2 regions of the Pseudoflavonifractor sp. An187 genome follow, and region 2 is predicted to be linked to the other one. Evidence: riboswitches for the same ligand, from Rfam matches in the RefSeq annotation. Region 2 holds a riboswitch; the other holds the start of a gene.
The links. Region 2 has a riboswitch for FMN ahead of B5F22_RS07450 (ECF transporter S component). Riboswitches for the same ligand answer to the same signal wherever they lie in the genome.
Positions count from the first base shown of each region.

Region 1: linked by a shared signal. The riboswitch ahead of ribD (bifunctional diaminohydroxyphosphoribosylaminopyrimidine deaminase/5-amino-6-(5-phosphoribosylamino)uracil reductase RibD) and the one ahead of B5F22_RS07450 (ECF transporter S component) in region 2 are both predicted to bind FMN.

Region 1 is NZ_NFKG01000022.1:20,918-25,475, forward strand. It holds gene ribE (6,7-dimethyl-8-ribityllumazine synthase) at 1-165, opposite strand, end outside; gene B5F22_RS09150 (bifunctional 3,4-dihydroxy-2-butanone-4-phosphate synthase/GTP cyclohydrolase II) at 180-1,382, opposite strand; gene B5F22_RS09155 (riboflavin synthase) at 1,400-2,047, opposite strand; gene ribD (bifunctional diaminohydroxyphosphoribosylaminopyrimidine deaminase/5-amino-6-(5-phosphoribosylamino)uracil reductase RibD) at 2,028-3,134, opposite strand; FMN riboswitch at 3,287-3,401, opposite strand; gene B5F22_RS09165 (NUDIX domain-containing protein) at 3,533-3,967, shown strand; gene B5F22_RS09170 (inorganic pyrophosphatase) at 3,964-4,314, shown strand; gene B5F22_RS09175 (GNAT family N-acetyltransferase) at 4,319-4,558, shown strand, end outside.
Region 2 is NZ_NFKG01000014.1:135-4,692, reverse strand. It holds gene B5F22_RS07465 (SpaH/EbpB family LPXTG-anchored major pilin) at 1-945, shown strand, start outside; gene B5F22_RS07460 (class C sortase) at 1,030-1,908, shown strand; gene B5F22_RS07455 (class C sortase) at 1,898-2,605, shown strand; FMN riboswitch at 3,029-3,157, shown strand; gene B5F22_RS07450 (ECF transporter S component) at 3,236-3,958, shown strand.

The sequences.
Region 1 (4,558 bases), on a different contig from region 2:
CCCGGGTACCCAGGCCAGGCTGATGTCCTCGGCCCGCACGCCGTGACGCAGCAGGGTGTCTTCGCAGCCGCCAATGAGGCGGGATACGATGAAGTCGTTGAACCGTGCGGCCACAATGCCGATTTTGATGCCCTGAGATACCAGATTTCCTTCAAAGGTTTTCATGATGATGTCCTCCCTTAATAGTCTAAGATGTGTCCCATGCGGTGCTGCTTGGTCTGGAGATAGAATAAATCCTCCTGGGTGGCCTGAATTTGAATGGGCACCCGCTCCACAATCTCCAGGCCGAAATCCGCCAGCTGATAGATTTTATCCGGGTTGTTGGTCAAAAGCCGCATGGTGCGCACCCCCAGGTCCCGGAGAATCTGGGCCCCGGTCCAGTACTCCCGCAGGTCGGGGGCAAAGCCCAGCTGGAGGTTGGCGTCCACGGTGTCCACCCCCTTCTCCTGGAGCTCGTAGGCCTTGAGCTTGTTGATGAGGCCAATGCCCCGGCCCTCCTGGCGCATGTACAGCAGCACGCCCCGGCCCTCCGCCTCAATCTGGGTCAGGGCGGCGGCCAGTTGCTGGCCGCAGTCGCAGCGGCGGGAGCCGAACACGTCCCCGGTGAGGCACTCGGAGTGGACCCGGCATAGCACGTTGGACCCGTCCCCAAGATCCCCTTTCACCAGGGCCACGTGGTGCTCCCCGGTGAGGTCGTTGACATAGCCGTAGATCTGGAAGTCCCCGAATCGGGTGGGCATTTTGGCGCAGGCCTCCCGTACCACGTGCTTGTCGTGGCGGCGGCAGTAGTCCTGCAAGTCCCGGATGGTGAGCACCTTCATGCCCCAGGCTTTGGCATGTTCCAGCAGGCGAGGGGTGCGCATCATGGTGCCGTCCTCCTCCATGATCTCACAGCACAGCCCGCAGGGGGTCAGCCCCGCCAGGCGGCACAGGTCCACGGTGGCCTCGGTGTGGCCGTTGCGGGCCAGCACCCCGCCGGGGCGGGCCACCAGGGGAAACACGTGGCCGGGCCGCCGCAGGTCCTCCGGGCGGGTGGACGGGTCCACGCACTTGCGGCAGGTGTACCCCCGCTCCTGGGCGGAGATGCCGGTGGTGGTGTCCACGTGGTCGATGGACACAGTGAAGGCGGTGGAGTGGTTGTCGGTGTTCACCTTCACCATCTGCTCCAGCCCCAGCCGGGCGGCCACCTCACCGCTCATGGGGGTGCAGATGAGCCCCTTGGCGTGGGTGGCCATAAAGTTCACATTTTCAGTGGTGGCAAACTGGGCGGCGCACACCATGTCTCCCTCATTCTCCCGGTCCGGATCGTCGATGACCAGGAGAATGTGGCCGGCCCGCAGCTCCTCCAGTGCCTCTTCCACCGTGCAAAATTGTTCTTCCATTGTTCTTCCTCCGTTCTTTAAAAGCCGTGTTCGGCCAGAAACTCCCATGTGATGTTGCGCTCAGGCTGGGGCGCCTCCTGGGGGCGCAGCAGCTTTTCCACATATTTGGCCAGCAGGTCCGTCTCCAGGTTCACCACGTCTCCAACCCCTTTCTCACCCAGCAGAGTGACCGAGGCGGTGTGGGGGATGATGGACACGGCGAAGCGGTGGGCCTCCACCCAGGCCACGGTGAGGCTGATGCCGTCCACGGTGATGGACCCCTTTTCCACCACGTAGCGCAGCAGGGCGGGGGAGGCCTCGATGGTGTACCACAGGGCGATGCCGTCCCGGCGCACCTGGGCGATGGTGCCCACCCCGTCGATGTGCCCGGACACTATGTGCCCGCCGAAGCGGCCCCCGGCGGCCATGGCCCGCTCCAGATTCACGTGGCTGCCCGGGGTGAGGACGCCCAGGGAGGAGCGGTCCAGGGTCTCGTGCATCACGTCGGCGGTGAATCCGGTGGAGTCCTTGGCCGTAGCGGTGAGGCACACCCCGTTGACGGCCACGCTGTCCCCCACCTTCAGGTCGGACAGCACGGTGTTGGCCCCGATGGACACCACCGCCCACTGGGGCCCCCGGCGGATGGAGCGCACAGTGCCCAGCTCCTCAACGATTCCGGTAAACATCCACATCTACCTCGCTTTCCAGCAGCAAATCCGCCCCCAGCCGGGTGACGGTGGTGTGTTTCAGGGGAATGCCCTGGGCGGGGGTGGCCACCCCCAGCCCCTCCACCGGGGACTTGGCGTCCCGGCCCCCCAGCAGCTTGGGGGCCAGGTAGGCCTGGACCTTGTGGACGATGCCCTGCTCCAGGGCCGCCCAGTTCAGGGTCCCGCCCCCTTCCAGGATGACGCTGTCTATCCCTTGGGCCCCCAGCCGCTCCATGAGGGCAGAGAGGTCCACGTGGCCTTCTCGCTCCGGCAGGGTCCACACCTGGCACCCGGCATCCTCCAGCGGGAAGATACGGGCGGGGTCGGTGGAGCAGGTGGCTACCAGGGTGGGCACTTGGGAGGCGGTGCGCACCAGCTGGCGGTCCAGGGGGGTGCACAGGTGGGTGTCGCATACGATGCGCAGGGGATTTCGGCCCCCCTCTAGACGACAGGTGAGCAGGGGGTCGTCGGCCAGCACCGTGCCCACCCCCACCAGAATGGCAGCGTATCGGTTCCGGTCCCGGTGCACCTGGGCCCTGGCCTCCGGCCCGGTGATCCACCGGGAGGCCCCGGTGCGGGTGGCGATTTTGCCGTCCATGGTCATGGCGTATTTCATCACCACATAGGGGCGGCGGGTGCGGATGTAGTGGAAGAACACCTGGTTGAGGGCGTCGCATGCCTCCTGGCACACCCCGGTCTCCACCTCAATGCCGTGGCGGCGCAGGATCTCCAATCCTTTGCCCGCCACCAGGGGGTTGGGGTCGTGGGAGCCCACCACCACCTTGGCGATGCCGGCGTCCAGGATGGCCTGGGTGCAGGGGGGCTGCTTGCCCTGGTGGCAGCAGGGCTCCAAGGTCACGTACAGGGTGGCGCCCCAGGGGTCCTGGGTGCAGCTTTGCAGGGCGTTGCGCTCGGCGTGGGCCTGGCCGTACCGCTGGTGGTACCCCTGGCCGATGATCGTCCCGTCTTTGACAATCACCGCCCCCACCATGGGGTTGGGGTTGGTCCAGCCCGCCCCCCGCTCTGCCAGTTCCAGGGCCAGGCGCATATAGTCTTGATGGTTCATCTCATGCCTCCCGGAAAACAAAAAATGCCTTGAACCGGTGGTTCAAGGCATCGTGAAGGGGCAGAGGGACCTGGGCCCAGAAAACAAAAACTCCGGAATGTATCCCATTCCAGAGCCAATCCGTGGGCACAGGCGCAATCCCCCTGCGGTCACACGATCTTCTTTCATCCAGACTATACGGTCGGCTTCGGAGTTTCACCGAATCATGCCTTGCGGCTCGTGGGCTATACCACCGGTGGGGAATTTCACCCCGCCCTGAAGATCCTGATTCAATTGACCACAGTATAGACCCCCTGGATGGAGTTGTCAAGAGGTGGAAGAAAAACCTGGGGGGTGTCCTTGCGGGAATGGCGGGGCTTTGGTACAATGAAACACAACGAAATGGGGAGGGAGCCGGGATGCAAGTGAAGTTTTACGAGCAAGTGGACGACAAACGGCTGCGCTTTGCGGTGATTGTGGCACGGCACAGGGGCAAGTGGGTATTCTGCAAGCACCGGGAGCGGGACACCTATGAGCTGCCCGGCGGACACCGGGAGCCGGGGGAGAGCATCCTGGAGGCCGCCCGAAGGGAATTGCAGGAGGAGACAGGAGCGGCGGCGTTTTCCATCCATCCGGTGTGTGTGTACTCGGTGATTGGGAAAAATCGGGTCAATGAGTCGGGAGAAGAGTGCTTTGGAATGTTGTATGCCGCTGAAATCGAGACCTTCCAGGGTCAGCTGCACAGCGAGATGGAGCGGGTGCTGCTGTTGGACCAGCTGCCCACCCGGTGGACCTATCCGGAGATACAGCCCCGGTTGGTGGAGGAGTATGTGAGAAGGAAGAATAGCATATGAATCAAGCGTTTTGGACCATGTTAGAGGATTTGGTGCGGCAATCGGACGTGGTCATTGATCGCCCGAACGGTTCGGCGCACCCCAGATTTCCCGATACCATCTATCCGGTGGACTATGGATATTTGCAGAACACCACCTCCATGGACGGGGAGGGCATTGACGTATGGGTGGGAACTGCGCCGGAGCACACCGTGGACGCCATTGTGTGCGTGGTGGATGCCTGGAAGCGGGATTCGGAGATGAAAATCCTGATCGGATGCACCCAGCAAGAGAAAGAACTGATTGAGGAGTTTCACAACCGTTCCCAGTATATGAAAGGCATTTTGATTTCCAGAGAAAGGACCTAGAGACATGCATTTGGACACACCACGGCTGACCATCCGCAACTTTACCCCGGAGGATGCCGCCGACTTGCAGGAGATTCTGGGGGATGCCAAGACCATGGAGTATTCCGAGCCACCCTACGACTTGGAGAAGACCAAGCGATTTCTGGCCTCCTTTTGCATCGAAAGTGGCGGCGGCGTGGCGGCGGTGCACCGGGAGACAAACAAAGTGATCGGGTACATCCTGTTTAGCCAAATCCAGCCGGGA
Region 2 (4,558 bases):
ACTTTCAAGATTGGCGATACTATGGGCGCAGGCTTGGACTTTGACGGCGTGTCCACCGTGAAGGTTTATGCTAACACCAATGCCGATACCTATGTCGATGACGATCTGCTACCTGCTACGGATATTATTTATACTGTTGTTAAAAATGGTAACGGCTTTGATTTGATCTTCGACTATGATGCCCTGCAGAAAGCTCTGAAGGATGGGGATAAAGAAGCCACCTATGTCCATGTTGTGTACACCGGTACCTTAAATGAGGGTGCTTTTACCGTTGATGAAGTGGGCAATACCGCTTATGTGGGTGTCAACACCAACCCCTATGACGAGGATTCCTACGAGAAGACGACTGTAGATAAGAAAGTGTATACCTACGGTATTAATGTCACCAAGGTGGATGCCGCTGACCCGGATTCTACGCTGGCTGGAGCAGAGTTCACTCTGAAAGATGCTGATGGAGAGGAAATTCAGTTTGTAAAGACTGGTGAGGGCATCTATGTGAAGTACGGTGAGAAGGGGTTCGTCGAGCCCGTGACTCCCGTCACTACTTTGGTGGTGGCCGATGACGGTACCCTTCAGCTCTGGGGTGTGGATGTGGGTGAGTATACCCTCACGGAAACCAAGGCCCCCGATGGTTACCAGTTGCCCAAGGATGATGCTATCACCAAAATTACCATGACCGATGCCACCGGCGGCGATCCTGATGGTGCAGATGGTGTGCTGGATCAGGGTACTTCCAAGGTTGATGGTACTATGATTGTTACCGATGCCACCACGGTCAATGGAAAAGTCATCAGCTTCAAGCTGGGAAATGCCAAGCCCGGCTTTGAGCTGCCCACCACCGGCGGCATGGGCACCGTGCTGTTCACCGCTGGCGGCCTGGTCATCATGGCCTGCGGCGCTGCTCTGGTGCTGGTGACCCTGAAGAAGAAGAAGGCAGAGGACTAATTCCTCTTCGAAGCAAAAATCGCAAGCAAGGAGCCGGGGCGTCCCACGCCCCGGCCCTTCCCATATCACGGAGGAAGCCAATTTATGAGTGTACAACCCCAGGAGAACCGACAGAGAGAGAGAAAGGGAGCCAAGGTGCCCCTCATTCTGGCGTTAGTGCTGTTGGTGCTGGGGGCGGGGATTTTTTTCTACCCCGCCATCAGCAACTTCATTGCCGACCTCAGCCATCGGGAAATGATCACGTCCCACGCCAATCTGGTCAACAGCTTGGACGAGGCGACGTTGGAAGAGGAGTGGCAGAAGGCCATAGAGTACAATGAAAACCTGATGGGCGACCCGGTGCATGACCCCTTTATCCCTGGCAGTGGCTACGCCATCCCGGACAATTATCAGGACGTGTTGGCTCTGGACGACGTGATGTGCACCCTGGAAATCCCAAAAATTGGCCTATCTCTGCCGGTGTACCACGGTACCAGCGAGGAGGTGCTGGCCAAGGGAATCGGGCATATGGAGGTCACCGCTCTGCCCATTGGCGGACTCAACCGCCACACCGTTCTTACCGGACACCGGGGACTGCCCAGCGCGGAACTGTTCACCCGGCTGGACGAGATGGAGATAGGGGACCACTTCTATATCCATGTGCTGGACGAGGTCCACGCCTATCAGGTGGACCAGATCACCACGGTGGAGCCGGATGAGCTGGAAAATCTGGTGGCAGAGGCAGACAAAGACTTGGTGACCTTGGTGACCTGTACCCCCTATGCGGTCAATACCCACCGACTGTTGGTGCGAGGTACCCGGGTGGAGTATGACCCGGAGATGGAGCAGCAGGAGGATGAAGTAACCCTGCGGACCCTGGACTTCACCTACCTGTGGTACTACATTCCCGGCGCTGTGGTAGGCGTGGGCTTGATTGTAGGTATCGTCGTGTGGAGAAGGAGGAAAAAACGCCGTGAGGGATAAGGCGAGACGGATTGTCTTCATATTGGGCCTGGTACTGGTTCTGGTGGGGGCTGGTGTTCTGCTCTATCCCCGCTTTACCGCCTTCCGCTATGCCCAAGAGGTTTCCAGACAAAAGGAGAGCTTCTTGGAACAGGTGGCCCCAGAAGAAGCCCAGGAGCCAGACCCTAGATTGGAAGAGCTGTATGAGAAGCTGGCGGAGGAAAATCAGCGGCTCTATGAAGAGCACCAGCCCCAGCTGGTGGACCCCTTCTCCTATGAACAGCCCGCCATTGACCTGTCTGAGTATGGACTGGAAGATGGTGTGATCGGCTATCTCACCATAGATAAAATGGGGATTGAGCTGCCCATCTATCTGGGGGCCAACCCCAGAAATATGACCCTGGGTGCTGCCCACATGACCAATACCTCCTATCCCATCGGAGGGGAGAACACCAACTGTGTGTTGGCAGGGCACCGGGGGTATTTCCAGGCTCCCATGTTCCGCAACATTCAGAAGCTGGAGCTGGGGGACGTGGTGCAGGTCCAGAATTTCCGGGAGACTCTGCAGTATGAAGTATCAGAAATCCAGGTGGTGAATCCCGACGAGGTGGAGTGCCTATCTATTCGCTCAGGCGAAGATTTACTCACTCTCATCACCTGCCACCCCTATCCCACCAACACCTACCGCTATGTAGTGATTTGTACCCGAATCGTATGATAAAAAGATTTCCCTGGGCATTTTGGCCCAGGGAAATCTTTTTATCATAGAAGTGGATCATTGTATAAAATGTCAAAAACAGGCGAAAAACGCCTGGAAATACTTGGAGCAAAATGTCGGCAAAAGGGCTCTATTTCCATTTAAATCGTGATATTGTGGAACATTGACAGAAAAAACGTGTTAAAAATGTAAAAAACACAAAAAACAGCTCTTTCCTCTGTTAATTCGGAGGAAAGAGCTGCTTTTTGTGCGGTTGTTGACGCCCGGCTGCTGGATGAATGATCTTTGCTTTTGCATAGTATGAGAATGCGAGGTAGCACGGTGAACAGATTCTGCATCCAATGGTATTGGGAAGGCTGCTGAGAAAAACAGCTTGCTTTTTAGCAGCACTGTGCTATAATAGCGGGCAGAGACAAGTGAATACCATGTCTTCAGGGCGGGGTGAAATTCCCCACTGGCGGTATAGTCCGCGACCCGCAGAGCCTTGGTTCTGCGGCTGACCCGGTGAAACTCCGGGACCAACGGTTAGAGTCCGGATGGAAGAGGATGTGCAAGAGCTCCAAGTGGGTTGTTGCGCCTGAACGGCATTGGCGTTTGGGCGTCTCAATATCATTTGGAGGTTTTTTTATTATGTGGAACAACCTGACGGACCTGTGGGCGAGCGCACAGGACAATGTGGTGTATCTTCTGGTATGCCTGGGGGTATTTGTGGCCCTGTTTGTAGTGGCCATGCTGGTGGAACGGGTTTGGCTGAAGGTGCCCCGTCAGCAGGGCGCCCGGCGGGCGGCGTACATCGGTATCTTTGCCGCCATGGCCGCCATCCTGATGTACCTGGAGTTTCCCCTGCCCTTTGCTCCCAGCTTTTATGAAATTGACCTGAGCGAGGTGCCCGTGCTCATCTGCTCCTTCTCCCTGGGCCCTGTGGCGGGCGTGGTGTGCGAGCTGGTGAAGATCATCCTCAAGCTGCTGCTCAAGGGCACCACCACCGCCTTCGTGGGCGACTTTGCCAACTTTGTGGTGGGCTGCTCCTTCATTCTCCCCGCCACCACCCTCTATCACCGCTTTAAGACCAAGAAGGGGGCCATCGCTGGCATGGTCACCGGTACGGTGGTGATGGCTGCCTTCGGCAGCTTCTTCAACGCGGTGTATCTGCTCCCCGCCTTCTCCGCCCTCTACGGCCTGCCCCTGGACCAGCTGGTGGCCATGGGCACGGCGGTCAATGGCATGATCAACAGCGTGTCCACCCTGGTGTTCTTTGCCGTGGTGCCCTTTAACCTGCTCAAGGGCCTGATTGTGTCGGTGCTCACCACCCTGCTCTACAAGCGCATCGAGCGGCTGCTGCGGATGCGCTGACATCGATATGGAGAGCAACGAGACGAAAGTTTCGCTGCTCTCCTTTTTTCGCACCGAATAGAGAGATGGGAGCGGCTTTTTGAGCCGCTCCCAAGTTTTTATGTGTCTTTTCCAGTCCCCGTGCTCCGATTAGGAACACACTTCTTTGCTCTTCGCTGGAGTAGCCTTGCCAGTCTGGCGGGGACGCTACCCGCTGGGGGTTCCTTTTGTTCGGGCAAAAGGAACCAAAACCCGCTTAGGGCGTTCCCCCCTAAGTACCCCCCTTGGGGTACGGGACCGGATGTGCGTCAAGCCCGTTTTCGGCCCGTCACCTTTACGGTGGCGCCTATAGTGCCACTACACCAGGCCACCATGGCAGCTGGCCCTATGGCTGGGCGGTTCCCCCGTCCGGGCCTACTCTGGTGGTGCGGTGTAGCCACCGCCGGGAGCCAGTCCACCGGCAGCTGGGAACAGCTGCTCGCCAGAGGAAGGCCCTGGCGGTAGAAGTCACATCTACCAGAGAAGAAAGCAGTTCCTTTAGAGTTGCCAGGCCATCTATGTGATCCCACCGGTCCAAGGGCCAGAAAGAGAAGGACGCAGGAGCAGCCAGTACCAGCAGGG